DNA from 3 places in the Brevibacillus sp. FSL K6-2834 genome. Region 1 is predicted to be linked to each of the others. Evidence: predicted binding sites of a transcription regulator. Region 1 holds the regulator's gene; each other region holds the start of a gene.
The links. The regulator LexA, encoded in region 1, represses DNA repair genes until DNA is damaged. The targets are predictions, from matches to a motif close to CGAACATATGTTCG.
Positions count from the first base shown of each region.

Region 1 (9,864 bases):
ACCTCGTCGCCATTTACACAGTGGGTAAGGACTGCCACCTGATTCCCTTGTGTACCGCTCGTGACAAACAGCGCGTCTTCTTTCCCCAATATCTCGGCCGCCACTCTTTCCAGGCGGTTTACAGTCGGGTCTTCTCCATACACATCGTCCCCTGCTTCTGCCTCATACATGGCACGGAGCATCGCATCTGTCGGCTTGGTAACCGTATCGCTGCGCAAATCAATCGGCATCTTTCTTCTCTCCCTTCTCTCTTGCCATTTTAACACTTTCTGCATTGCATCGGGATTTGGCAGTTTGCTAATATGGAGGAGTACGATACCAAAACAAGGGAGACTGACCCATGAAGGTAAAAATTACTCGCAACGCCGCAAAACAATTGAAAGCCATTTTGGACCAAGAAGAGGATAAAGAGTTGAAGCTCCGCGCATACATAACACATGCACACGGTGACCATGCCCATTACGGCTTGGCATTGGATAAACCGACCGACGAAGATACCGTCGTTTCTACCGACAAGGAAATCGACGTAATCGTCAAGAAAGACGAGCCGTTGCTAGACGGCCTTGTTATCGACTACCTGTATACACCACAAGAGGGATACGTGCTTACAAATCCTTCCAAAGGAAATCACGGCGATCATTAATGGCTCCCTTGTCCCCGCTGCGAGTCATCAGCGGGGTTTTCTTGAGAATGAATTGTTTTGGGAAAAAGCTGTTTTTGTAAAAGCTGCTAGGAACCAAAAAAAGAGACATCTTGTCGATGTCTCTTTTTTGTAATGGACTCTATACAATTGTTGCAAAACTCTATTTGGGTCTAGAGCTCTTTTTTGTTCCAGGGCCTTTCCCATCTTTCGGAGTTCTCGTTTTCGCTGCAGGACCTTATTTCGTTACCAAAGTCTCTTGTTCGTTGCAAGCCGTTATTTTCGTTACAAAGCCTTCTTCTTTATTGCAAGACTTTTTTCTTTACAAAGATCTCTTCTCGTACAACTCAGGTGGCACGTCAGCAAAGAGCGGACTCATCCTGTCTTCCTGATGAATCATGAAAAGCCGATGTACGGGTCTGGTCATGGCTACATACAGGAGCTTTGTATCCCACTTATTGTCCAAGTACTCCTCGATATTCAACAAGATGACCACATCAAATTGCAGCCCCTTGGTCAAATAAGCTGGCATTACTACGACACCGCCCGGGAATTGGGTATCCTTGCTTCCCAGCAGCTTCAGTCCTTCGATGGAGGCCTTCAATGACTTGTATGCTTTTTTGCTGGCCTCGGCTGTTTTGGCTACGATCGCGATGGATTGAAAGCCCTCTTGCCGATAATCATTTACAAGCTGGACCAGATTTTTAACCGGCAGTTCTTTCCCGTCCCATGATGCCAACAAAGGCTTTTCCCCATGCCGCAATACCGGTTTGGCCATAATCGTCTCCGGCAGGTTTATCTTTCGCAGTACCTCGTTGGCACATTTCATAATTTCGATTGTGGAACGGTAGCTCTGCGCGAGTGTGTAGTAAACCCCCCGCGGCTGCTGAAAAACTCCCTCCAACAGTTCTTCCCACGATTGCAATCCCCTGTATGCATGGATGCCCTGCGCGATATCTCCCACTACCGTCAAAGAATGTCTCTTTGTCACAAGCCCGATCACCGCAATTTCCAACGCACTGAGATCCTGTGCTTCATCAACGACACTGTGGTCAAAGTGGTCGGCCTGCTCCAATCCTTCGATCAGATGCCGCAGATAGATCAGCGGCGCAACGTCTTCTGGCTCGATCCGCTCCGCTTCGAATATCTCTGCAGACGACCGGCAAATATCCTCGATATCCTCGCCATTGACTTCCCCTTTTGTCAGCTCTTTCAATAAAGCTGTGTCGGTCAACATTTCGCGGTACGACGAGAAGACATCCAGTTCAGGAAAAATGGAAAAGTATTTGTCCAGAAGCTGATCAATCATTTTCTCATATTTAGCCAACGCTTGCTTATCCAGATCAATTCGCTTCTCTCGCAGATGGGCGAACAACTGTTTATTGATGTCCTGCTTAACGTGCTTTCGAACGGCTTCCATTCGCCGACGATATGGCAGATGGGCATATTGTTCGGCAAAAAGCTGACGGATGGTCTCACCCGGAATCGTAAAAACATGTTTGGTTCTGTTGTAGACAAAGCTTAATTTTTTGTAGGCTACCCTGTTTTCCGCTACAAACAGCAAATATTGCTGGAGTACATCCCGGAAAGCGAGCGAGCCCTTGAACCGAAGACGATGCAGCACCGTCCGACGCTCGGCATCGCTCTGTCCTTGTTCAAAGAACAACTGAAGGGGCTTGTGCGGGTCCAGAATCCGCCAGCCTTTTGGAAGGATGGACTTGACCAGCTTGGAAGCCCAATCCAGGAATGTCGCCTGCTGAACGTCATCCACTCCCAATTCGGGAAGAACCTCTGAAATGTACGTAAGGAACAACCGGTTTGGTGCAAAAACCATAAACCTCTTTGACATCATCGAGTCCTGATAATTGTAGATCAAATAGGAGAGCCGGTGCAGCGCAATCGTCGTCTTGCCGCTTCCGGCCACCCCTTGAACGACAACCGGGCGATCCTTGTCTGCTCGAATAATGTCATTCTGCTCCGACTGGATCGTCGCTACGATATCCTTCAATCTGCTGTCGTTCGTCTGATTCAGGTTGGCTGCCAGGAACTCATCGATGTACCCTTCCTGCAAAAATTCATCCGGATGGCCAACTTCGCGATGAATCGTCTCTTTGAGCGCTCCATCGTATATCCCTGTAATCTTCCCGTCCTCAATGGCAAAATTTCGCTTCAGGCGGACTTCGCCTCGCACAATCTCCCTGCCGCTGCGGAAGTACGCATCCTTGCTCTCGCCGCTGTAATATAAACTGGCAATGGGAGCACGCCAGTCAACGACAATTGAATCGAATGTGTCGCTCCGAACGATGCCCCTCTTTCCTATGTATACGCTGTCCAACTCGTATGTCTCGTCTTTCAGGAAGTCCACTCGCCCAAAATACGGCTTTTCCAGTCCTTGGTCCTCAAGGTAGCGAAGCTCTTTTCCTTTTTTGTAGTTGACGACCTGTTTCACATAATCGTCCGTAATCTCTTTAACCTCTTTCCGAAGAGTGTCCACTTCCTTTTGGATAATAGAGCGTGTTTCATCGAGTCTCTTCTGTTCATGCTCGTAGTCCGGGTGCTGTACAGTCATTTATATCCTCCTTTCCAAATTGTCAGGTTCAGCATCGCAAGGAGAAGTCCGGTTTTATTTCCACATGGTTTCCGGGCACGGGCTCTTCTTTGTTTCCTCGTAGCCTTCCAATGCCCTCTTCTTTGATTTGATGTTGCTTCCGGATTGGCTCTCTTTTGTTCTCGTTGACGCCTGCCCGTCTTATCCCGCTATATCTTGCCTGTTTACCACACTTGTCTGCCGATCCAGATCCCTGAACCGCAAGCAAGAAGGCCGGCCAAAACACTGGCGCCTGCATAGAACAGCCCTCTGCCGATCTGCCCATCTCCGATGAAGCTTACCACCTCAAGCGAAAAGGTAGAGAACGTAGTAAATCCCCCCATCAGCCCGGTTGTAAACAGAAGGTACATCTCCAAAGACATCAATCCTTTTTCCTTTCCCCACGCATAGAGCAGTCCGATGAGAAAAGAACCGGAGACATTGGCCAGCCATGTCCCAGCCGGCAATCCGGGTTGGTTCATTGCGAGACCGAGACCATAGCGTAGCAATGAACCGACGGCTCCTCCTACGGCAACAGCCAGCCATGCCATCATGGCAATCCCCCCTTCTCTCCTTTTTTGTATGGAACAAAAAGACATCCAGGCAAAAAGCATGGATGTCTTCTTTTTATGTCAAATGGTGCGTTTTAGTGTTTGGGGTTGTTATCCTCGAGGTCTTCCACGTAGCGGATCGATTCGAGATTGGAGCGAAGCGACATTTTCACAGCATCAATGTATTTTTGCCGCAGTTTTTTCTGTTCCTGTTTTTCCTCTTCAGTCAACCCGGCTTCACGAGATTTTTTGGCCAACTCGTTGATCCGTTTGATTTCCGCGTCTGATACCAAAGCCGTTTCCCCTCGCTTTCAATGAATGCCGCTCTATTATATCACATCTCGGCAACGAAGCAAGGGAAAGCTGCAGCTTGTCAATTCCCGACAGGAATTTGAATCGATTGGCCTGGATAAATAATGGCACTTTCCAGCTTGTTCAATTTTTGAATCGCATATACCATATCGCGAACATCCATTTTCGGGTCACTCTTGTAGGTGACCGCCAGCTCCCACAAGCTGTCTCCCGGTTGGACGACGATTTCCTTTACTGGTTGGATCATTTGAGCTTGTTGTACCGTATGATCCCCAGAAGCGAACACTAGTTCTGTCAAAGTGTAAAAAAAGAGAGTGAAAGCGGCAAAAAACAGAATGGCCTGTCCACGCGTAATGCCAAAACGAGCAGTTTTTCTTTCTTCTTTGGCGAAGCGATTAGATACGGTCATTGTACTCATTATTTCATCCCCCTGCAAACGTACGTTCTATCTTCTTGTTCTCATCATAATGCGAACACTTGTTCATGTCAAGAAAAAAACGAACTTATGTTTGTCGAACGCAGGATCCCATGGTATAATATAGAAAACATGTTCGAGAAGATAGAGGTGTGGTCTATGTCCAAGCTATCCAATAGACAGCAAGCCATCATCGATTTCATCCGCAAAGAAGTAAGGGACAAGGGTTATCCCCCATCTGTCCGTGAAATCGGGGAGGCTGTCGGTCTGGCATCCAGTTCAACTGTTCACGGCCATCTGGCCAGGTTGGAAAAAAAGGGGCTCATCCGCCGCGATCCTACCAAGCCCCGCGCGATTGAGCTGCTGAAAGAAGAGGAGCGCTTTCAAGACGACTTTGACGTATCTGTTGTACGCGTACCGGTGATCGGAAAGGTGACTGCGGGTCAGCCGATCACTGCTGTCGAGCAGGTGGAGGATTACTTCCCACTCCCTGACAGCATCGTGACATCGGACAAGGTGTACATGCTGCGCGTGTCCGGAGACAGTATGATCGAGGCTGGCATCCTGGATGGAGACTACGTGATCGTTCGCCAGCAGAATGTGGCCAATAACGGTGATATCGTCGTCGCCATGACTGAAGAGGACGAGGCAACCGTGAAGCGTTTCTTCAAGGAAAAGAACCATTTCCGGCTGCAGCCTGAAAACGCGACATTGGAGCCGATTATTCTGGATTCTGTAACGATTCTGGGGAAAGTGATTGGCGTGTACCGCTTGATTCACTAGAATAAGAGATTTCGTTGCTTGGATGAGCCATGCCTTATGGCGGACTCTTTGAAAAACGCAATCGACTACGACAAGCTTTCCTTTTCCACCCTGACAGCAAAAAAGGCGTTCGCGATTGCCTCGCGGACGCCTCTTCTTTTCATTTCCTTCGATTCTTTGATCGGTCCTTCTCCTACGAATCCCACTTACAGTGCGACAAAGAACCAGATGATCATCACTACCTGAAGAACAACTTTTACGACCACACTGCCCAAAAAACCGATGAGCGAACCCACTCCCGCTTTAACAGCCCGTTCAAACGGCTGCTTTTGGATCAGCATTTCCACCAGAACGACCAGCACGAACGGCATGATCAGCATGCCAAATGGGGGGAACAAAATCACCCCGAGCAAAATCCCCAGTGCAGCTGCCCACGATGACGCTTTGGAGCCCCCGTACTTCTTGACAAAGTACATGTTGGTGAGTAAATCCGCACCGTAGAGAAGAACACTTAAGACCGCCATTCCCCACCAGAAGGAGGCCGGAAGTCCGGCACCCGGATCAGCAATAAAAAAGTGATACAGCAAGAATCCGCCCCACAATAAAATCGTATCAGGAATGACCGGCAAAAAGATTCCGGCAATACTGAGGATAAACAAGGCCGCTATCACGATCCACAACAAGATCTCCATCCATTGACACTCCCTTCTGTATAGGGTATACGATAAAGTGCGGTTTTCGTTTCCATCGACTCGCTACATTTTGACAGAAACCTGTATATACTCGGTTCTTCTGCGAGTCGTAAAGCCAAACGTCGAATCGGAACATAGATGGTCTCGTCCCTCATTGTTCCCCTGCAGAGTTGCAAATAAAAGAAAGATAATCTGAAAGGACAGAAAATGGCTATGCATTCTCAAACGAAGCGAGATTGGTTTGACCCTTCCTACCTGAAAAAAGGAACCCCTCGGCAGCGGGAAGCCTGGTGTATTTTGCAACTCAAAAATGCAGAGTTTGGCGGCCAATTTATGCAGAACACTGCCAACATCAATACAAAAGAATTTAGGAAGACTTCATGCTGGATAGAGCATGGCGCAGTCGGTAGCTTTCTCCGGTAAACGCCAGAATATGGGCGTGGTGGACGAGGCGATCCACAAGGGCTGCCGTCAATCGCGTATCTCCAAACACCGTATTCCACTGCCCAAACTCCAAATTCGACGTCACAATCACACTGTTTCTCTCATAGCAGGCCGAGATAACATGAAACAACAGCTCAGCCCCCGTTTGGTGAAAGGGAACAAACCCAACCTCGTCCAAAATCAACAACTCACAGTCTGCCAGTTCTTTTTGAAACCGCATCAGTGCCCCATTCGCGTGTTTTTCCTGCAAGAGCGCAACCAGATCGGGAACACGGAAGAATCGAACGGCATATCCCCTTCGGCACGCCTCTACGCCAAGCGCTGTTGCCAGATGGGTCTTCCCCGTGCCCACTTTTCCCAGCATCAGCACATTTTCCTTGCGCTCCAAAAAACGTAGGTCGATCAATCCCTCCTTTGTACATGTTTCCGGTAAGGTGACTGCCTCAAAAGCGTAATCTTCCAGTGTCTTCAGTTGGGGAAACGCGGCTTTCTTTATCAGTCGCTTCAGCTTTGTCTCCTCCCGCCGTTGAATCTCCATCCGCAAGACTCCCAGCAAGAAGCTCTCCCGATCTTCAAACGGCACCTGTTCATAGGTTTCCATCACATGCGCCAAATGCAAAGTTTTGCACACCTTTGCCAGCTCTTCTCTCATTCCACCCTCACCCCCAGGATCCGGTCGTACTCATCCAGTATGGGTATCTGCCCGTGAAGGGCAGGGGGTGTATGCGACTCTGAAAACGGTTCCGGGCGGAAAACAGGGTGTTTTATCGCGTAAAGGGCATGCTCCAAGGCAACAGCCAGATGCTCTTGCTGATGCGACAATTCTCCCAGTACTTGCCCGATTTCCTTCAACGTATAGGTGTCGAGCAATCGATGGAGCAGGCGAATTCGTGCTTTTCGTGCATTCATGTCTTCCACCGTCAAAAACGTTTGGAGCGCCTGAGGCATCATATTGGTAAAGGAAGAATACATCACCGCCCGCGGGCGTTTTTCATATCTCTTCAATACCGCCTTCCAATCTACTGGAATGACTTTCTCCGTATAGGGACGAGGCAATGTCACAATCGGGGTGTATGTCCCGTCTGCCGTTAACACCTCCAGCACATCCCACTTGACTTTCACCAAAACCGGCTGCATGGCCCGACACTGCGGCAACGGGAAGAGAGCCGCGTCAAACGACAGCTCAGCGTATTTGTTCAGGTGGCACGTCTCCAGCCGGAAAATCTCCAGCGGTGTCGTCGGCAGCGTCAGCAGCTTGCATTTTTCTTGCTTCCACAACTCGGCAATGGTTTGCTTTTTCACATAGTGAGGGCGCTGCATATCCGCACGGGCAGCTTCCGCCAAATACGTCTCCAGTTGTTCCGGCGTATCGATAACCGGTGGCGGAACACACCAGTTCCGGCGTCCATACCCCACTTTGTTTTCCACATGGCCTTTCTCATGGCCGCTGTATGGATTGCAAAACAGGGGCTCAAAGCGGTAATGGGCGCAGAAACGCCGAAACGCTTCCGTACACTCTCGTTTTCCGCCTTGCTGGATGGACACAACAGCAGCGGACAAGTTGTCAAACCAAATCTTGCGAGGAACCCCTCCCATTTGCTGAAATAGCCGCCCTAAGGCCTCCAGAAAGCATTCCGTGTTTTCTTTCGGAACCGGGAACACAAAGGCGGCATTGCTGTACGGAAACGACAGGGTCAATACTTTCCGCTCCACCAGTTCTCCCGACTTGACCACGTACACCGTCCCAAAGTCAGCCTGGGCTTCCCCGCCTGGATGCTCCAAACGCTCAAAATGTTCGGCTCGTTCGGCTGCCATGGCTTTCTTCCGTTTGGAGACATATTCGGATACCGTTCGCTGCCCGCCAGGGAAGCCGTACTCATCCCGTAACCGCTGAAACATGCGGACGGCTGTATGGCGTTGCTTGCGTGGAAGACGCTCATCATCCTCCAGCCATGTGTCAATAATCTCTAAGTACGGTCCCAACACCGGATGGCGGCCTTTTCGCTTGCATACCGGTTCATTCCAATCGTCGCGATCCGCATATTTCTTGGCGGTTCGCCAATTCACCTGGACACGTTCCGCAATTTCCTGAATCGAACACCCTTCGACTTCCCGCAAAAATCGGATATACTGTTGTTGTGGCACTTTCAACATTCCTCTCACTCCCTCAGATTCTAGCCAAATCCAAGGGTAGATTTTGTAGGGGGATGTTGGCAAGTGCCTTTTTCATGGCCTCAGAATTGCGGTGGAACTCTGCAGTTTTCCGCCGCAATTCTCTGCACTTTTATCCTGCCATAAACACCTGGGCAGTCCTCGACAGCTTGGGAATCTTTGATGGGCTCAAAGAGTATCAACCGGTTCTGTGCGGAACGATCCCCCTCGATATTGATGTTGAGGACAGCGATCTTGATTTGATCTGTACGACAGCCGACCTGGATCGGTTTGGCCATGTGTTGAAAGAAAAATACGGGCATTTGGACCGTTTCACACAAGACCGCCGAGAAATCCGCAACATCCCTACGGCGACTGCTTCCTTTTGGTATCGCGGTTTTCAATTGGAGTGTTTTGCTCAACCGATTCCTGTCACAGAGCAAAACGCCTACCGGCATATGATGATCGAAGCACGGCTGCTCCAGCTGTCTGGGCAAGAAGCAGCAAAAGAGATTCGGGCTTTGAAAGAACGGGGGCTGAAAACGGAGCCTGCTTTCGCTCTGTATTACGGGATTGTCGGAGATGATCCTTATCAGGCTTTACTTGAATTGGAAAGATATTCGAATGAACAGCTTAAGCAAGTGATGGCAAATAAACCGACCTAAACGCCGGCCGTAAACCGGAAATACGAATAATGGTAAACTCAGACAACTTGTGTGTCCTTATGCGGGCATAAAATTAAGATGACTTCTGGATACTTCGGAAGTCATCTTTTTTGGATTGCTAGATTTGTCGTTTTACCTTTTATTGGTTAGATTTCAGTTGAAGACGGCAAATCATGATTTTTTTTTCTACGACTGACCAATTAACATACAGTAAGCATTTTCGGCCTGTTCCAGGTACACACTTGGATTCGTTCGGAATCGTCTGCGTTTGGTAGCTTCACTCAAACGAGCAGACCAACGCAGGCCTTCATTTTTAAAATCAAGGTAGTTTACAGACTGAAGTCTACTTAACACATTACTCTGGTGAAGTGCGTCATCGACAAATACGACCATTTCACCACTTCGGAGGATATATTCGTTCCAACTTCTCAGACCCGTCATCCGTCGATGCCGGGTCTTCGTCTGGCGGAAGAAACGCTCATGGTCGTTGTTCGTTCGTGGGACATGCGGATGGTCGTAACACGTAAACAGGCCTTTCCAAAACCCTCGGGAGTAGCTTTTCAGATTTGCAACCATTGGCAAGTCGTCTTTGCTGGTGTACGTCTGTTCAACCCAATCTAACAGATGCTGCATATGAAATCGAAC
Region 1 is NZ_CP151945.1:3,087,999-3,097,862, forward strand. It holds gene ltaE (low-specificity L-threonine aldolase) at 1-230, opposite strand, end outside; gene NST96_RS15340 (iron-sulfur cluster biosynthesis family protein) at 341-643, shown strand; gene NST96_RS15345 (UvrD-helicase domain-containing protein) at 963-3,209, opposite strand; gene crcB (fluoride efflux transporter CrcB) at 3,413-3,781, opposite strand; gene NST96_RS15355 (DUF896 domain-containing protein) at 3,874-4,071, opposite strand; gene NST96_RS15360 (LysM peptidoglycan-binding domain-containing protein) at 4,152-4,508, opposite strand; gene lexA (transcriptional repressor LexA) at 4,665-5,288, shown strand; gene NST96_RS15370 (DUF456 family protein) at 5,474-5,959, opposite strand; gene istB (IS21-like element helper ATPase IstB) at 6,327-7,055, opposite strand; gene istA (IS21 family transposase) at 7,052-8,557, opposite strand; gene NST96_RS15385 (DUF4269 domain-containing protein) at 8,632-9,219, shown strand; gene NST96_RS15390 (hypothetical protein) at 9,406-9,864, opposite strand, start outside.

Region 2 (9,864 bases), 2.6 Mb from region 1:
TCTTGAATAAGTGCTTCCGCTTTGTCAGGGGACGCATTGTGGCCTTCTACGATGACAGTGGACATGTCTTTCACGCCCAGAAAGCCCAGAATGGTTTGCACGTATTTAACAGCCATTTCAACATTGGCAGCAGGACCTTCGGAGTATACGCCGCCGCGTGCGTTCAGCAGAGCCACTTTTTTGTTGTTCAACAGCCCAACTGGACCTTCTGCAGTGTAGCGGAATGTTTTGCCTGCTTGGCACAGGTAGTCGAAATACGTGTGAAGGACAGCAGGTACAGTGAAGTTCCACAGCGGGAATGCGATCATCACTTTGTCGGCTTCGATAAACTGGTTCAGATATTTGTTAACCAGCTCAGCTGCTTTTTGATCTTCAGCAGTCATTTCCATTCCTTTGCCTTGTTTGAACATGGCATTGATTTTTTCTACATCGTAGTATGGCAGGTTTTCTGCGAACAAATCCAGTTCTACGATCTCGTCTTGTGGATGGGTCTCCTTATAAGAGTCCACGAAAGCTTGGTACAGCTTTACGCTGACTGCTTGCTCCACGGGACGGTTGTTGGCTTTGATAAATAATACTTTACTCATGCTTTTCTTATTCCCCTTTCAAAAGGAAAGTATATAACCTTGAAATAGTAAATCTTGATTTTAAGATTATTACGTATCGAGGATCTTGTCAAGAGTTTTTACACTTCCATGTTTTTTTATTTATGAAAGCGCTCTTGAGCAGAATGCCCCAACTTTTTTAACAGCTCGATTGCGCTTCTCTTTTCCTCCGGATTGAGGCCACTGACGGCTTGCTCAATGGCTATTTTATGGGAGGGAAAGATGGAAGCCAGAAACTGTTGACCTTTTTCCGTCAGTTCTGCGTAAATAACCCGCCGGTCTTCGGCACATGGCTTGCGGACCAGAAGCTGCTTCTTTTCTAGTTTGTCCACGACGTACGTAATGTTACCGCTCGAGATCAGGATCTTTTCGCCAATTTGCTGGAGAGGCTGGGGACCTTTATGGTACAGCACCTCAAGTACGCCAAACTCGGTGGGATTCAACCCATGCTGGCGGATTTCCCGCGTGGTATGTGCCGTTACCCAGTTATAGGCACGGGCCAAAACCACCATCAGCAAAAGCGAGTCGTCACGATGTTGCTGTTCTTCGGGCATGCGTGCACCCCCTGTAGGATTTAGTTCAGTACATATCTCAAATTTAAGATAATTATACACCTCTTAGTGGTGCTTGTCAAAGAAGCGGACAAAACGGCAGCAACGTATCCCGCATCGCAATGTAGAAAGGGAAAGCAGGAAAAAGCTCCGGCCATTTGTTTTCATAGCCGGAGCCGGTTCCAGGTTGATTTTAATATTCCACTTTTGTTACCTCTTCCAGAGGTCCAAGAGGATTTTCGTGACCTTCCTTCAATTCCTTTTCCAAGAGCTTCTCATGGTGCTCGTCTGACAGATCAAAGTAGAAGAACTCGCCTTCCTGCTTGTCTTCGCCTTTTGCCTGCGCGTTGTTGTATCGTCCGTCTGTTTGATTCGACACCATCATCCCACCCATTTTTTTCGGTAGTATGTGCCGATGGACAGCAAATCATCCTTTCGCCGGGGGAATCGGCAAGCGGGGACAGCTTCCAAGACTTTTTCAGCAAGATGCAGACAGAGGGCGTTCAAACATGACCATGTCCCATGCCCGGATCCCGTTTTCAATCACGGGCTCGGGATAGGAACAGAAAAAATCCTTGCGAATTTCTGTCATGCGGAAGCCCGCCTTTTGGTAAAAAGCCAGATTGTCGATGCTGGAATTGGCGGTGCCTACTATGATCCGTGAAAAGCCTTTGGAGGCGAAGCGGCTGCAAAGCTCTTCAATTATGGCCTTCCCCACTCCCTGTCCGCGGAATTCCGGCCGGACGGCGAGGTTCTTGATCTCCGCTTCCTCGGGGGACAAAGCGTGCATCAGACAAACGCCCAGCACTTGGTCCTGCTGATCCTGGGCGATATACAGCTCTCCTTCGTACATGTACTGGTCAACGGCCTCGGCCCAGTCATCTGCCAAAAGCAAAAGAGAGCGGTATGCCTTTCTTTCTTCATTCGACTCAATCAGGGAAAGCTTTAGCGAGGGTTTATTCATCAGTCGTCTCCTTTGTTTGCTTTTTCCAGTTGGCGTGCTACCTCATGCATGGGTCTGAGCCAGTTTTGCGTCATCGCTTCGACAGCGGCCGCCGCATTTTTGTCGCGGAGGGCCTGAATCAGTAGACGATGCTCTTCTACTGAAGTGCGGGCAGGCAAAAAATGCTGGAAGAAGACAAATTTTAACCGGCGCAAATGCATGTGCAAGAGGGAGGTAAAGGATGATATGTACGTATTTCCGGCCGTTTCGTGGATCAGCTTGTGAAACGCCTCGTCCAGCTCCATGGCGGCATATGACTGGCTTGTCTCGATCGCTTCGGAAAACTGCCTGTTCAGCTCGGTCAATTCGTCCAGCACCGCATCGGTGATCTTGGGCACGACCAGCTCCGCAGCCAGCGCTTCCAAGGCGATGAGCGGCCGGTAGATGTTGGGGACGTCTTCGGGAGCCAGCTTGGTCACTCGCGTCTCCACACCGGGCTGCATCTCTACAAAGCCCTGCAGCTCCAGGATTTGCAGCGCCTCCCGTACAGGCGTCCGGCTGACTCCTATCGCGTCGGCCAGCTCCGTATCCAATATTTTTTCGCCCGGCTGCAGGGTACCGTCTATGATCCAGGTCTGCAGCTGCTGCAATACCTTGTTTTTCGCGGAGGTTCGTTCGACCTTTCGCAAATTGGGGGGAAGAGGCATGGCAAGTCCTCCTTAGAAGGCGTTTTGGTAAAAGAAGCATCTTCTTGTATTTTACAGCAGAATGCGATATATTGCATAATATATTGGATGGGAGAGGAGAAAAAACACCATGTTTTCTTCATTGCGCGTCCGCGGCTTTACAATGGTGATTGTCGCTTCGATCTTATGGGGAGTCTCAGGCACCGTGGCCCAATCGCTCATGCAGCATTATCAGTTTCAAACGGATTGGCTGGTAGCGTCACGGTTGCTCGCCTCCGGATTGATCCTGCTCGCGCTGTCATTATGTGGGCCGCATCGTCAGAATGTTTGGCGGATTTTGTTCTCCGGCGGTGATTTGGCCCGGCTCCTGCTGTTTTCGATCGCAGGCATGCTCGCGGTCCAGTATACGTATTTTGCCTCGATCGAAGCGGGCAATGCGGCGACTGCGACGCTGCTGCAGTATTTGGGGCCCGTTTTTCTGGTTGTGTATCTCGTCATCAAACTTCGGCAGTTGCCTTCAGCAGCACAGGTGACGGCTCTGATCCTGGCTCTCGGGGGGACGTATCTGCTCATCACGGGAGGAAATCCGGGGAAGCTGACGATTTCCGCTGCCGCCGTTATTTGGGGGCTGGCCTCGGCGCTGGCGCTTGCTTTTTACACCGTATACCCGAAGCCGCTTTTGGGGCGCTGGGGGTCTACAGTCGTCCTTGGCTGGGCGATGCTGATCGGGGGCATCGGTCTTTGCCTGGCAAAACAGCCTTGGCAAGCAACTGACATGATCTGGTCGGTTCCATCGGTTCTGGCTGTTGTCTTCATCGTCTTGTTTGGGACCTTGATTCCCTTTTATCTGTACGTAGACAGTCTGAACTATATCCGCCCGACAGAAACCAGCCTGCTTGCCTGCGCGGAACCATTGTCTGCCGTGATTACGACCGTTGTTTGGCTGCATGTGTCGTTCGGGATGTTTGAGTGGATCGGCGGTTTGTGCATTATCGGGACGATTTTTGCCCTGTCCCGCCATCGGGAAAAAGCGAAGGAGCCGGCGCTGCAGAATGCCGTAGGATCGTAAAAAAAGGCGGGCATAGAGGTCGGAAAATGCAGGCGATCAAAAGCGATCAACCATGGATTAGCAAAAAAGCAACATAACACAGCATAGCCGTTATAGAAGCGCATTCTTGTGACCATCTTTTCGCGGATGGTCAAAGAATGCGTTTTTTCTTGCGGCACCATTATTTTCTCTTTGAAAACTTTTGTCTATGTGATAAACTTTTGTTTGTAAAGAGAAGCAGTTCGAGTTGCAAATGCTACTAAGGCAGAAAGGAGGAGGGCCGTGGACAAAGAAAAACAAATCCTCCGCTACATTCGTGAAAATCCGTTCGTCAGCCAACAGGAGCTGGCTGACAAGATGGGCATTTCCCGGTCGGCGGTGGCTGGCTATATCGCGCAGCTGACCAAGCGCGGCGAAATCAAAGGACGGGCCTATATTCTTCGCGACGAAGAGCTGATCGTCTGCATCGGCGGAGCCAATCTGGACCGGAAAGCGCGGGCCAAGCAGCAAGTACGGCTCCACTCATCGAATCCGGTAACCATCTCTGAATCATGCGGAGGGGTCGGCCGCAATATCGCGGAAAATCTCGGTCGGCTTGGCTGCAATGTCTCGCTGATCAGCTGTGTCGGGGAAGACAAGGAAGGCGACTGGATTTTGCAGGAAACGAAAAAGCACGGGGTCGATATCAGCCAGGTGTGGCGGTTGCCCACTCAGCGAACCGGTACGTACACGGCGCTTTTGGACAAGGAAGGCGAAATGGTCGTCTCCCTGGCGAATATGGATATTTACGATACGCTCACGCCGCAAATGTTTGCGGAACGGTGGTCCCATATCGCAGCCGCCCGGGCCGTTTACCTCGATACGAACCTTCCTGCAGACTGTTTGGCATACGTGATCGGACGCTGCCGGGATGAGGGCATCGCGCTGTTCGTCGATCCGGTTTCTTCTGCCAAGGCGGAAAAACTGCCCGAGCGTTTGGACGGAGTCGAAGCAATCCTGCCGAATCGAGAGGAAGCCGAGCTTTTGTCAGGCATGGAGATCAAAACCATGCAGGACTGCGAAGAAGCGTGCCGGAAAATCAGGGCACGAGGCGTGAAAAGTGTCGTGGTGACGCTCGGCGAACAGGGCATTTATTATCAATCGGAGGACCAGGCGGAGAAGCTGGCCCCCTACCCGACAGAGGTAGTGGACGTGACGGGAGCGGGCGACGCTTTTGCCTCCGGTCTTTTGTACGGGGTCGTAAACGGTGAGCCGCTGGGCAGAGCGTGCCGGCTCGGCATGGCTGCTTCGGCCTTGACGCTGCAGACCGAGTATTCGGTATCGCCGCTGCTGAAGCCGGAGGAACTGGAACAAACGATAAACCAATACGAAGAGGAGCGATAACGGATGAAACAATACCTGACTTTTACAGATGAAGTGCGCCATGCATTGGACAATAACTTGCCAGTTGTAGCCCTGGAAACAACAATCATTTCCCACGGGATGCCGTATCCGCAAAATATCGAGATGGCGAAGGAAGTCGAGCAGATCATCCGTGACAACGGCGCGGTACCGGCAACGATCGGGATTATGGACGGAAAAATCAAGATCGGGCTGTCGGAAAGTGAACTGGAAGAGTTCGCGACGAACAAATCCGTTGAAAAAGTAAGCCGACGCGATTTCCCGTACATTCTCGCCAGCGGCAAAATCGGGGCGACGACGGTAGCCGGTACGATGATCGCAGCCCAGCTGGCAGGCATCCGCGTTTTTGCCACAGGCGGCATCGGCGGTGTTCACCGCGAAGGCGAAATCACCTGGGACGTGTCTGCTGACCTGACCGAGCTGGCGCAAACGGGCCTCGCAGTCGTATGCGCCGGATGCAAGTCGATTCTCGATATCGGCCGTACCCTCGAATACTTGGAGACACAAGGGGTGCCTGTCGTCGGCTATCGCACGGATGAGTTCCCTTCCTTCTTCGCAAGAGAGAGCGGCTTTGGCGTCGATTTCCGTCTGGATGCTCCAGAAGAAGTCGCAACCGTGATGGATACGAAGTGGAAGCTCGGTCTGGACGGCGGTCTTGTCATCGCCAACCCGGTACCGGAGAAGGATGCGCTTGATCACGGCAAGATCGAGGCAGTCATTCTGCAAGCGCTGAAGGAAGCGAAAGAAAACGGAATCGCCGGCAAAAAGGTAACGCCGTTCTTGCTCTCGAAAGTAAAAGAACTGACAGAAGGCAAAAGCCTGCAAACCAATATTGCCCTGGTGAAGCACAATGCAGCCGTGGCTGCGCAGATTGCCGCCGCTTATCATAAAAAGCAAGGGTAAATAAATACGCAAGGCTAATGAATATGCAAGGCTCAAAAGCAAATGCGGGAAGCCCTGTTCCGAATGGGAGGAGCAGGGCTTTTTGCCATTTCAAAAAGGTGACAAACTGACAACAACGGGCTTGCGATTTCAAGGAAGAGGGTCCGAAAACATTTACAAGTGAACCTTGCAGCTTTATGATGTAGCGGAGTACGTCTGCCATGCTGATCGCCCGTGACGGGGTCGCATGTGGCATACTAAGAAAGCAGAAGGCGTGAGAGTGTGTTAAAAGATTTCGGTACCAATCTGGCTATCTTGATTTCGTGCTTCTTGATCATCGGTCATATTTACAAAGGAAAGCTGGTCGTACCCCAGTCCCCCATCCGCATCCGTCTGGTGTATGGCGGTTTGCTTGGCATGGTAGGTGTCTTGCTGATGCTGTATGCGATCAGAGTCTCTCCTTCTGTGGTGGCGGATTTGCGACATATAGTGATTGTGTTGTCAGCTTTTTTCGGAGGGATGCCTGCGGCCCTGGCTTCAGCCGTCATCATCGCGGTCGGACGGGTGGGATTGTATGGTGTAAGTGCCGCCTCGCTGACTGCTGCATTTTTTGCCATCCTGATCGGAATCGGGTGTGGCGCCCTGTCCTATTTCCGAATGCAGCCCTGGAGCAGGATTATCCTTTTGAACTTCTACGGCATTGTCGTGGCCACATCTTCTCTGTACATGAATCTTCCCGATACATCTTTGTTAATGCAAGTGGCGATGTATCAGTGGCCAATATCCCTCATGGGGGGGATCCTCAGTTATTTGGTCATGACGTATATTCGCCGGACCAATCACCTGCTTTACGAGCTTGAGGAGAGCGAGGAGCGCTACCGGCGCTTGGTGCAGCTCTCTCCAGACGGAGTCCTTGTGGTGTCGGAAGGCAGAGTTGTGTTGACCAACGACGCTGCTTTAAAGCTTTTGGGACTGGAAAAAAGGGAGCAGCTGCTGGGAAAACCGCTGTATACCTTTACGAAAGAGGAGTGGCGAGCCGAAGCCTGTCGCGATACGTATGCGCATAAGCATATGGAGTCTGTCACGGATCTGATCGAGACAAGGTTTCGCCGCCAGGATGGCAGCGAGGTCGATGTCGAGACGGCGAGTACATGGATTTCCTATCGAGGCGAGCCGGCCCAATTGATTCATTTTCGCGACATTACGCTTAGGAAGCGGGCAGAGGAGCAGCTGATGTCAGCCAACCAGCTTTTGCGCGATTTGACCAATATGGACGGATTGACTGGCGTAGCCAACAGGCGCTGCTTCGACGAGCGAATTCGCGCGGAGTGGGAAGCATGTCAATCGAGTGGGGTTCCGTTCTCGCTCATTATGTTTGATCTCGATTATTTTAAAATGTACAACGATACCTACGGGCATCAACCGGGAGACAGGTGTTTGCGGGAAGCAGCAGGAGCAGCTGCAGCAGCCGTATCTGCGCTGAAGCTTCAGGGAGCGATGGTCGCCCGTTATGGTGGAGAAGAATTTGCGGTGCTGCTGCCGGGTACAGACGCAGATCGGGCCCTTGGAATAGCGGAGGATGTGAGGGAGCGAATCGTATCTCTGGCCATTCCGCACAGCGGCTCAAAGGCAAGCAGTGTGGTGACGGTGAGCGTAGGCGTCTCAACGCTCCTGCCTGCCGAGGCAATCTCCCCGGAAAATGCCATAGAGCGAGCCGACCAGGCTCTTTATGAAGCAAAAAAAGCAGGGCGCAACTGCGTTCGGATGGCTTCGCAGACCCCGTTTTGCTGAAATGGACAAGCGGGGAATTTTTTTTTGAAAAAAACGCTTGATATACCCTATGGGGGTACTGTATACTGAAGTTGCGATAAGAAAAGACGTAAGGGGAATACTAATAAAAATATACCCCATATGGGTATTTGGTTCGGAGGAATCAACATGAGCGGCAAAGTAAAAGAAGCGACAGTCGCCATATCCGGCATGACATGTGCAGCGTGTGCCATTCGGATCGAAAAAGGTCTGCAAAAGCTCGAAGGCGTCGAGTCCGCAAGCGTCAACCTCGCCCTGGAAAAATCGACAGTTGTCTATGACGCCGAAAAAATGAGCTTTCAGGACATCCAGAAAAAAATCGAGGATTTGGGGTACGGAGTGATCACCGACAAGGTAGAGCTCAACATCTCGGGAATGACCTGCGCTGCCTGCGCGACCCGGATTGAAAAAGGGCTGCAAAAGGTACCGGGCGTCATCCAGGCGCATGTCAACCTCGCCTTGGAAACAGGCTCTGTCGAGTACGACGCGAGCCAGGCGAGCGTCGCCGACCTGATCAGGCAGGTGGAAAAGCTGGGGTATCAGGCCGTACGCAAGGATGAGCAGTCCGAGGCGGAAACGGCGGACCGCCGGGCCCAGGAAATCGAACGGCAGACCGGAAAGTTTCTCTTTTCCCTGATCCTTTCCCTGCCGCTTCTGTGGGCGATGGTGAGCCACTTTTCCTTTACCTCGTTCATCTGGCTGCCCGATATGCTGATGAACCCGTGGGTGCAGCTGGCTTTGGCGACACCGGTTCAGTTCGTTGTCGGTAAACAATTTTATGTTGGAGCATACAAGGCTTTGCGCAACAAAAGCGCCAACATGGATGTGCTGGTCGCACTCGGCACCTCGGCCGCTTACTTCTACAGTTTGTACATGGCGATCCAATCCATCGGCACAGGGGCCCACATGATTGAGCTGTATTTTGAGACCAGCGCGGTATTGATTACCTTGATCCTGCTCGGCAAGCTGTTCGAAGCCAAGGCAAAGGGCCGCTCCTCGGAGGCGATTCGCAAGCTGATGGGCTTGCAGGCCAAGACGGCAGTGGTCATACGGTACGGAGAGGAAATGACGATTCCGGTAGACGAAGTGCGCCCGGGGGACATCGTCTATGTAAAGCCAGGAGAAAAGGTGCCGGTAGATGGCGTCGTTTTGGAAGGACAGTCGGCTGTCGATGAATCGATGCTGACTGGTGAAAGCATTCCGGTGGATAAGACTGTCGGAGACAACGTGATCGGCGCGACACTGAACAAAAACGGTTTTCTCCAGATTCAGGCGACCAAGGTCGGAAAAGAAACGGCACTGGCTCAAATCATCCGCGTAGTCGAGGAAGCGCAAGGCTCCAAGGCTCCGATCCAGCGCCTGGCGGACAGCATATCCGGCGTGTTCGTTCCGGTTGTAGTCGGGATTGCCGTCCTTACCTTCGTGATCTGGTACTGGTTCGTTTCGCCGGGCGATTTCGCCTCGGCATTGGAAAAGGGAATCGCGGTGCTCGTCATTGCCTGCCCGTGCGCATTGGGACTGGCTACGCCTACTTCGATCATGGCCGGTTCGGGCCGCGCGGCAGAGCTGGGCATCCTGTTTAAAGGCGGAGAGCATCTGGAAACGGCGCACCGATTGGATACCATTGTACTGGACAAAACGGGTACCGTAACGAAAGGCGAACCCGAGCTCACGGACGTCTTTGCTTATGACATGGACGAAAGCGAGCTGCTGGCACTGGTCGGAGCCGCCGAGAAAAATTCGGAGCATCCGCTGGCCCAGGCGATTGTCAAAGGGATTGGCGAAAAAGGAGTTTCACTGGGGGCTGCTGAAGCGTTTGAAGCGATTCCCGGATTCGGGATCCGCGCGGTCGTAAACGGCAGGGAGGTTCTCGTCGGAACGCGCCGCCTGCTTGCCGAAAAATCGATTTCCTATGAACAGGCCGCAGATGTCATGTCTT
Region 2 is NZ_CP151945.1:501,835-511,698, forward strand. It holds gene NST96_RS02680 (FMN-dependent NADH-azoreductase) at 1-587, opposite strand, end outside; gene NST96_RS02685 (MarR family transcriptional regulator) at 704-1,159, opposite strand; gene NST96_RS02690 (hypothetical protein) at 1,350-1,535, opposite strand; gene NST96_RS02695 (GNAT family N-acetyltransferase) at 1,635-2,120, opposite strand; gene NST96_RS02700 (GntR family transcriptional regulator) at 2,120-2,806, opposite strand; gene NST96_RS02705 (EamA family transporter) at 2,916-3,854, shown strand; gene NST96_RS02710 (carbohydrate kinase) at 4,116-5,216, shown strand; gene NST96_RS02715 (pseudouridine-5'-phosphate glycosidase) at 5,220-6,137, shown strand; gene NST96_RS02720 (diguanylate cyclase) at 6,399-7,907, shown strand; gene NST96_RS02725 (heavy metal translocating P-type ATPase) at 8,055-9,864, shown strand, end outside.
Region 2: a site for LexA is predicted at 4,048-4,061, ahead of NST96_RS02710 (carbohydrate kinase). Genes of this name have one in related genera too.

Region 3 (9,864 bases), 1.4 Mb from region 1:
CTCCAGAAAGGACCTTTTCCTGTCTGGAGGATTTTTGTATCTTTCCTATATTTGCGTCTCGCTGCTGGCCGTTTCCCTCAAGGAATGCAGGCAGTGGCGGTCTGATCCCTGCAGAAGCGGCTGCAACAGCTTGCTCTCCCGATCTGTGCAGGTAAACAAAAAAATCTGATATTCCTCAGCCAGCCGCATGACCGTATGGAGGGCTCGCTCCAGCCTTTCCGGATCGTAATGGACAAAATGGTCGTCCAAAAACAGGGGCAGCGGCTCCGTCTGTTGGCTGACATGCCTGTGAAGCGCCAGTCGCTGGGCAAAGTAAAGCTGGTCCTGCGTTCCCGAAGAGCAGCAATCATGCTCGACAATTCGCTGGTGCGGCTTGTCCCAGACCTTTATGCCAAATTTCTCCTGGGGGTCCAGCCTGACTTCCTCATATTTGCCTCCGGTCATTTGGGCCATGATGTCGGAGGCAATCCGATTGACCGCGGGTGACAGCTCTTTGTTCCATTCGTGTAAAGTCTGCTGCAGCGTATCCCTGGCGAGAGTGAGCGCTTCCCGGTTCAATTGCAGTTGGCGCAGCCCCTCGACCGCCTCCTCGTAATCCCCGCGTACTTTTGCCAGTGAGACTTCATCCTGCTGGCCCAGCTCTCCCGATGCCCTGGCGATGCGCTCCCGAATAGCGAGGAGCTCCCGATCCAGCTCTTTGGCCTCGCGCTCAAGGGTTGTCCGTTCCTGCTCGCGTACTGCCTTTTCTTGTTCCAGCAGTGCCCGCAAAGCTTCTCCCCACTCTTTTATCAGGCGGGCTCTCTCCTCCTGGCGTTTCCACTCTTGCGCTGCCAGACTCGCTTGTCTGTCTTGCACGCGGTTTTTCCGCTCCTCCCTCATGATCAGGAAGGCATCCCAGTCAGCGGCATTCCACTTTTGCAAAAGCTGCTGCAGCTCCTGGTCGCAGCGGGCAGCCTTGTCCTGCCAGGCTTGCCATTCGTGCTCGTTGCCGGCGGCACAATTTTCTCTCTGCCTTGTCTGTCCCCGATTCGCGGCTGCAGCCGCAAGGGCACATGCAGCTGAGATTCCTGCAGCGATCCAGCCGACCGGAGCGTTGCCCGCAAGCAGAAATAATGCGGCGACGACCAGACTCGCCAGACAGCTTGTCCACCACAGACGGACTTTTCCGGTCCGCTTCTCTTTCCCCCGGCCCACACGGCTCGGAGCGGTCCTAAGCGCCGCTTCAGCCAACCGGTCGGCTTGCTCCTTGTACTCGTCTCGCTCCTTCCGCAATTCCAATGCCTGCCGGTAAGCCGCTTCCAGCTTTTCCAAAGCATCGCTTTCAGGTACGTCCGCATTTCCTTTGTCTTGTTCAGCTTCACCCCAATCCCCCTGGGCAGCCAAAACTGACTGAACCTGGCGATGCAGCGCACGCTCTTCTTCTGTGCGGGCTGTCGCTTCCCACTGCGGCCAGCCTTCCTCATCAGGCTCCCTGTAGCTGTCCTGCCATCTCCTTTGCCAAGCCTGCTCCTCCTTTTGCAGGACGAGAAGCCGCTGCCGCATCCGCTCCCGGGTCCGCTCCATTTCCTGCTTTGCCTTCTCCCAGTGGGCGATCTGCTGCGTCAATGTTTGAACGGCTGCCCAGCCGGCTTCCGCTTCGGCCAGCTCCTGTTCTCTTTGCGCGACCAGCGCTCCTGCCTTGCCAAGCAGCGTATTTTCCGCCCGTTCCTTTTTTCCGATCAGCGTCAATTCCTTGTCCAGGGCTGCCAGCATTCTGTTTACCGCCGGATCAGCTTCGCTCGTGCCAAACAGCGAAGGCAGGAGGTATTCCGAAGCTTCCAGCGGACTTCTCCTGATCCAGGTCAGGTCAGTAAACAAGCTGCGTGTCAAGCCGAGATGGAGCTCAAGAAAGTTTCGTTCTTTGCGCCGGTCTTCCTGGTACAGGTGCGTTACCTCTGTCCAGTCGGGGTCGAGAAAAACCTGAGCCTGTTCCCTTTCCTTTTCCAGACGGCGGTGAAGCCGATAGCGCCTGCCGTCTACCTCGTAGAGAACGCTAAGCTCGTAGCTGCCCGAATGCCACGGGAAGTATTTGTCGTACTCGGGCAAATACCGGGCGGAACGAACATAATCCCGCTTCAGCCCGTACAGCGAAGCAAATATCGCCTGAAGCAGCGTAGATTTTCCCGCTTCGTTGGGAGCGGCAAATACATTCAGTCCCGGGGCGAAGCGAAAATCGGCTCCGCGCCATTTGCCAAAGCCTTTGATCGATAGCTCGTGAATCTTCATCCGATCATTCCTCCGATCCGCTCCAGCGCTATTTTCATGGCCATGCGAGCCACTGCCTGGCGCTGTTCATCGGAAGACGCGGCCGCAGCCGCTTCCTCTTCGGCGAGACGCTGCAGCCAGCGTCCCCAGATGCCGCCCTCGGCGATCAGCTTGCCCGCATCCAGGTCCGGTCTCGTCCGGTCTGCGATGCGGATGGCAAAAAAGCGGGAAAAGCGCTTTTCGAGCACATCTGTAACTGGCGTAAAATGTACGGGCCTGTTCCCTGTCAAGGTGATGTCCAAAATTTGCCCGTCCTGCACATCGGCCAGCCCGCTTTCCAGTATGTCGGCGACTTGATCGACCGTTTCCGCCCCTTGTATATCGATCTCCCGTCTCACGATCATTCGCGTTTGGACCGGGAGCTCCTCAAGCAATAGCTCGCCCGCTTCATTCAGTTCGCCGTACAGGACGTGACGGGGCCCGCTTTCTTTGACAGACAAGCCTTCGGGAGAACCCGGGTATGCGGCAAACGTCCGTCTATGTACCGGATGAGCGAAGCGCGCAGGCTTGTGGATATGTCCGAGCGCAATGTAATCCATTCCCGTTTCTGCGAGCTGCTCTATGGTTACCGGTGCGTACGGATGATGCTCCTCGCCTCCCCCGTTGACCACACTGGCGTGCAAAACCATCAGATGGTGCCGGTAGCCAGGCAGCTTTCCGGGGAATTCCGCCAACGGCGACTCGTACACATGCGGCTGGGGAAAGCCCCATCCGTAGACGACGCAAGACTTTTCGGGAAATTCGAAAGCCCCCCACTCCGGCGTAAACCAGTACACGTTTCCCGGCCACTCCAACGACTGGTAAAAGGAATCGGCCCGCCACGGGTCGTGATTCCCCGGAGCGATACAGACCGGTGTAGGAGCCACGCTGGCAAACAGATCACGCAAAAAAATCGCCGTGGTTCTTCTCCCGCCATGCAGCTCCATGAGGTCACCGGCGATCAGCCAAACATCTGCCCGCTTTTCCAACACGAGATCCCGAACCGTCCGCATCGTCCGCCGAAAGTCGTCCTGCCTCAGCTCATAAGAAACGGACATGGCACGGATCGGCGCGTCCAGGTGGACGTCAGCTATATGAATAAACGACAACATGAAAACTCACTCCTTGGCATGACAGACTGCTGGAGGAAATGGTACACTTTGGTCAGCAGATTCCCCTGTCTCATACACGAACATATTTTCCCTTTTATGATACAGGAAAAGAGTACCGGATAAAAGGAGCGATTGCTGTGCGTATTGCCTATTTGGACTGTTTTTCGGGAATTAGCGGCGACATGCTGCTCGCTGCACTGGTCGATGCGGGTGCGAACCGCGAAACGATTGAACGTGAACTGCGCAAGCTGCCGCTGGGGAATTTCCGCATGGAGTGGAAGACGGTGGTGAAAAAAGGGGTCAGCTCGCTAAAGCTGGATGTGATCGATGAAGAGCTGGAGAAGCTCAAAGCGCTGAAAACATTGCCGGTGCTAAACGTCGGACATCATCACGATCACTGTCATGACCACGACCATGACCACGACCATCACCACCATCACGGGCACGACCACAGTCATGATCACGGACATCACCACCACGAGCACGATCACAGCCATGATCACGGACATCACCACCACGAGCACGATCACAGCCATGATCACGGACATCATCATCACCGCAGGTACAAAGAAATTTCTGCGATGATCGACGAGGCTGACTTCTCACCGCGTGTGACCGCCCGAGCGCAAGCGATCTTCGAGAAAATCGCCATTGCCGAAGCCAAAATTCACAATGTGCCGGTAGATACGGTTCATTTTCATGAAGTAGGGGCGCTGGATTCAATCGTCGACGTCGTCGGCATCGCCCTGGCTTTGGAAGACCTGGACATTGATCAGTTGTACAGCGGCCCTGTTCCGACCGGAAACGGCTACGTCCGCTGTGACCATGGCCTGTACCCGGTCCCTGCACCCGCGACGATGGAAATGCTGAAAGGAATTCCGCTTCGCCAAACAGACATACAAAAAGAGCTGACTACTCCGACCGGAGCAGGGGTTGCGGCCGCCTTGGTCAAGCAGTTCGGGCCGCTTCCGGCGATGACCGTGGACGCCATCGGCTACGGGGCAGGGACCCGCGATCTTCCCGATCAGCCTAACGTACTGCGGGTGCTGGTCGGCACTATGTGATCTCATTTAAGTCCGAGACATCCGGAAGCAAAAAAGCCTTGTCCGCAAAATCAGGACAAGGCTTTTTCATGTCTGCTGCCACTGCTCTGCATGAGGCAGGCCCACGGATGCACAAGCTTCCGATCAAGCCTCGCGGAGCAGGCGCAGGAATTCACGCATGAATCCCGGAAGGTCAGGCCATGCGTGGGCTGACACGAGGTTATTGTGAACGTGCAGAGGTTCCGTGCGATAAATGGCTCCGCACGCTTCTACATCTGGGCGGCATGCCTGGTAGGCAGTCATCTCGCGGTCGCGAACGTGCTCGCCTACGAGCGCCAGCACCTGCGAACCGTGACAAATGGCGGCCACAGGCTTGTTTGCCTCAAAAAAGTGAGTCAGGATCGGTTTCAAATGCTCGTTCAGCCGGATATATTCAGGGGCACGGCCCCCCGGAATGATCAGGCCGTCGTATTCCTCCGGATTTACATCCGCAAAAGCCACATGCGAGGCCAGTTGATAAGCAGGCTTTTCCGTATAGGTTTCACTGTGGGCTTCGAAATCGTGGCAGACCGTGTGCAGCGTCTTTTTGGCAGGCGAAGCGATGACGGCCTCCAGCCCCTCCTCCAGGCAGCGATAATAGGGGTAAAAGATCTCCAAAGCTTCCACCGCGTCACCGGTTACAATCAGCACCTTTTTGCTCATAGTACAGCCTCCCCGCTGGATTTTTGAGGAAAAAACCTCTCTCTACCCATTTCTTCACGGACCGATGAACTCCTGCTGGCAGCATCACGCGTCAGCGTACTTTCATCGCAAGGGCAAGCGAAAGCGCCTCTTGATGCACCTGCTTCACCGGGATGCCGGCTTCTTTCGCCAATTGAGCACAAACGGCATACTCCGGTGAACACTGTACCTGTTTTCCGCGGTGCAGCCCGATTTTTACGGGAACCTCGCCCCATTGTGTTTTCACGGTTGCGAACTGTCTTGCCAGCCGATGGCAGGCCACGGGGAAATACCTGATACCGAAGGTGGTTGTCTCCTGAAACAAGACAGATTTAAGTTCTTCCAGTCTGCTCTGGTAGCACAAGACCTGCACCAATACGCCCGGCCTGCTTTTTTTCATCGTAACCGGAAGAAAGTGGACATCGTTGGCTCCCGCCTCAAGCAAACGCTCCATGGCGTGGGCCATCCATTCCGGACTGCTGTCGTCCAGATTGGCCTGCAGGAGGAACATCCCTTCGTCAATATGTTCAACGCCGTGATCGCGGTATTCATGGACCACGGGAATGCCCGTCCGTGATTCTGCACAGCCGGCAGGGTCGTTCATATCGGCAAAGAAGACAGCCACTCCATCTCCGGCCTCCACGCGCTTTATCTTGCCGCTGATCGTCCCGATCGGTTTTGCCCCGGTCTCCTGCAGCCACAGCAGCACAAGCGGAGAAAACTGTTCTGGCGGAATGTGCGGGTCCTCATGTACGTTCCATCCATCCAGCAAGGGCAGAGCGGCTACCGGCAATCTGGCCGGAATCACCAAAGGCTGAACGAGGATTTGCACATTTTTTCTGCACGCTTCCGGCTCTATCACGGTCCATAGCTGTCGCAACGCCTCCGTTTCCTTTTGCCATACGTCGGGTGGGCATGTGGTGCGAAAGTTCTCGGCACGCTGCAAAAAAGCCTCGAAATGCGTCTTATGCGGCTGGACCGCCTGATTTTGATTTGCAGCTCCCGGACGGACCTTCTGGTTTGCAACTCCCAGCCGGGCCTCCTGATTTTCTGCTTCCGCCCGAACCCGTCCTGCAAGTCCGCTGCACGCTGCACCTTCCACCTGCTCCAGAGAATCAATCCCGGCCTTCTCCCACAACCGCAGCAGCGGACCACGCAATTTGTGGAAAAACAGCGGCTGATCGCCTCTTATCATCATCGTCTGCATCCAGTTTCCTCCGTTCTGTCTTCTGATACGATCATACACCAAAACCCGGGGTTGGCCCATTCTGGCTCCCGGGACTGGCAAAAACTATCTCGGATAATCACAGTGTGCTGGCAGAACCTACAAAGGAGAATACTGCTGGAGGGAGACGGGCATGACTACGTTTCGCCTGATGATGCAAATCAGTTTGTGCGTACTCTTAACCTTGTGTTCATGGCCTCCTGTTTCACAGGCAGCTTTGTCCGTCCCGGCGGCTACTTCAGGAGATCCCATCTATCAGGAACGACTGGCGCTGTTTCAGCGCTTTGAATCCGTATACGGCATTCCCTGGTCATATCTGGCGGCGGTGGATCAGTACGAGCGTTCCATCAACAAACGCTCAAGGCAAAAAGACAACCGGCAGCAAGCTCCCCAGCGCTTGACAGCCATTGAGATTCCTCCTGCCTTGTGGGGCGGACCATTGAACCCGGACGACCGGGATGCCACTCCCGCTTCCATCCAATTTTTCGGCGGACTGGGTGTGGATGGAGATGGGGACGGCAGAGCAGACAGGGAAAATGATGTCGACGTGCTGACTACGATGACCCTGTTTCTGTCTCGATACGGCTTTACCCGCGAGGATTGGAAGATCGGGCTCTGGTCGTATTACAAACGCGACAGGGCCGTTAAAACGATCGACCAGTTTGCTTCTGTCTTCGAGAAATTTCAGCGGCTTGATCTGGATGACCACCATTTTCCCATCCCGAAACGCTACACATACAGCTATCGCAGTACATGGGGCGATCCCCGCGGCTGGGGAGGCAGACGTATCCACGAGGGAACGGACATCTTCGCCGGATACGGCACGCCGGTGCTAAGCACAGGCTATGGAGTAATTGAAGTCGTCGGTTGGAACCGCTACGGCGGATGGCGGATCGGCATGCGAGACATCGGCAACGTCTATCACTATTTCGCCCACCTTTCTTCGTTTAAAAAGGGTTTGAAACCGGGCGATATCGTGGAGCCGGGAGAAGTGATCGGGTACGTCGGCAGCTCCGGCTATGGAAAACCTGGCACCTCCGGCAAGTTTCCGCCCCACCTGCACTACGGCATGTACAGTGACACGGGGAGCAATGAGTGGGCGTTCGATCCGTATCCTTACTTGAAGCGATGGGAGCGGCAGATGTACAGCAAAAAGAAAAAGCGGTGAAGATGAGCGCGGGAATTGCTCTCCCGCGTCTTTTGGCTGCTTGCCAGTATGCAGACACAGCTTGTTCGATTGGTTGGTTCCTCCGTTTTCCAAACTTTCCTTTTACCATTGACACGGACATTTCCCCTACATACAATCAAGATAGAAAAACTGGACGTTCGTCCAAAAAAGTTGGTGCATATCTGATGACTCGTTCTCCCCGTGCACAGGCCAAAGCAGAAGCAAAGCGGGCCCATCTGATCGAACAGGCGACTCGATGTCTCGCCGAAAAAGGCTACGCCTCTGTCTCGCTTCGGGATATCGCCCGAGAATCGGGAGTCTCTCTCGGGATATTGCACTATTACTTTGCCAGCAAGGAAGACCTGCTGCTCTCCGTTATTTCCGGTTACAAGGAACGTTTTTTACAAGAGCTGGAGGAAGATCTCATCTTGGGTCCTGTCACCGGGTGGCAGACGCGCCTGTCTTCGCTTTTGCGCAAGGTTATGACAGAAGACCGCAACCTCCACCGTCTCTGGTACGACTTACAGGTGCAGGCCATGTACGTCGACGCCTTCCGCCAGCCTGTCCGAGAGATTCGCGAACGGCTTTACACCCTGATCTCGCGGATGCTGGAAAAACTGCTTTCTGAAAAAGGGCAGAACACCCCGCCGCCATCCCAGGAATGGGTACATCTCCTCTACACTGCGCTGGACGGCATGTTCTTCCAGGCCCTGCTGATGGAACCAGAGCAAGCAGACCGAATGATCGCCAAACTGGACAGCGACTTGTCCCGGCTGCTGGCTATGCTTTTCGACTCCCATAAGACGAGGTGAAGCAAATGGGCACTCTCACACTGCGCAATCCGGCTACCGGAGAAGTGATGGGGACACTGCAGGAAAACTCCCCTGAAGAGGTTCACAAGGCCATGGAACGGGCCAGACTGGCATTTGGTCATTGGGGCAGCACGCCTGTTTCCGCGCGGGTTCACTACCTTCGCAACCTCCGCCATTATTTGGTGGAGCATGGCGAAGAACTGGCGAAAAAAATCAGTGAGGCGACCGGCAAAGTGGCATTGGAAGCGTACATGACCGAGATTTTCGTGACCGCAGACACCATCCGCTTCTATGAAAAAAACGCGGAGCGCATGCTGGCACCCCGCAAAGTGCCGACGCCGATCGCCCTCTCTCCGAAGAAGTCGTCTATTCACTACCAGCCGATGGGCGTTGTCGCCGTCATCTCTCCCTGGAACTATCCGTTTCAACTGTCTGTCGTTCCGGTTCTCTCGGCACTGATTGCGGGGAATACCGTCATTTTGAAGCCTTCCGAGATAACTCCCGGGGTCGGTGTGCTGATCGAGGAGCTGTTTCAGGCTGTCCCTGCCCCGCAGCACATCGTCCAGGTGCTGCACGGAGGCAGACAAGTCGGGCAAGCGCTGGTGGCGGCGCGGCCGGACAAAATCTTTTTCACTGGTTCGGTAGCCACAGGGAAAAAGATCATGGCACAGGCTGCGGAGCATTTGATCCCGGTAGAATTGGAGCTCGGCGGCAAAGACCCGATGATCGTGCTGGAGGACGCCCATCTCGAACGGGCGGCAAACGGCGCTGTTTGGGGTGCCTTTACCAACTCCGGGCAGGTTTGCATGTCTGTTGAGCGCGTCTACGTGCATGAACGCGTCTACCCGGAATTCCTTCGCCTGGTCAAAGAAAAAACAGCAGCCCTGCGTCACGGTTTTCCCGATCAGGCCGAAGTCGGCTCGATGACCTCGCCGCAGCAGATTGGCATCGTTCGGCAGCATGTCGAAGAGGCGCTGGCCAAAGGGGCGATTGCAGAGCTCGGCGGGAGCTTTTCCGAGGACGGCATGTTTTTGCCACCTACAATACTGACCGGCGTAACCCATGAGATGAAAATCATGCGGGAGGAGACATTTGGCCCGATCCTGCCCATCATGACCTTTTCCACAGAGGAAGAGGCGATTCGTCTCGCCAATGATACGCCCTACGGCTTGAACGCCTCCGTCTGGTCACAGAACAAAGCAAAGGCAAAAAGAGTCGCACTCCAGCTCGAGAGCGGCAATGTCTGCATCAACGACGTCATTATCAGCTTCGCCAATCCCAACCTTCCGTTCGGCGGTGTCAAACAGAGCGGCATCGGGCGCTATCGCGGCCCTGAAGGCTTGCAAGCCTTTACCCATGCTGTCTCGATCATCCACGACCCCGGGAAGAAGAAACGCGAGATCAACTGGTACCCGTATACGGAGGAGCAGCAGACGCTGTTTGTCGGCTTGACCAAGACGTTGTTTGGCAAGGGACAAACCTGGAACAGCCGAAATCTGCT
Region 3 is NZ_CP151945.1:4,498,036-4,507,899, forward strand. It holds gene NST96_RS22055 (AAA family ATPase) at 46-2,265, opposite strand; gene NST96_RS22060 (DNA repair exonuclease) at 2,262-3,395, opposite strand; gene NST96_RS22065 (LarC family nickel insertion protein) at 3,533-4,459, shown strand; gene NST96_RS22070 (DJ-1/PfpI family protein) at 4,583-5,140, opposite strand; gene larC (nickel insertion protein) at 5,232-6,365, opposite strand; gene NST96_RS22080 (M23 family metallopeptidase) at 6,517-7,551, shown strand; gene NST96_RS22085 (TetR/AcrR family transcriptional regulator) at 7,737-8,363, shown strand; gene NST96_RS22090 (aldehyde dehydrogenase family protein) at 8,369-9,864, shown strand, end outside.
Region 3: a site for LexA is predicted at 3,473-3,486, ahead of NST96_RS22060 (DNA repair exonuclease). Genes of this name have one in related genera too.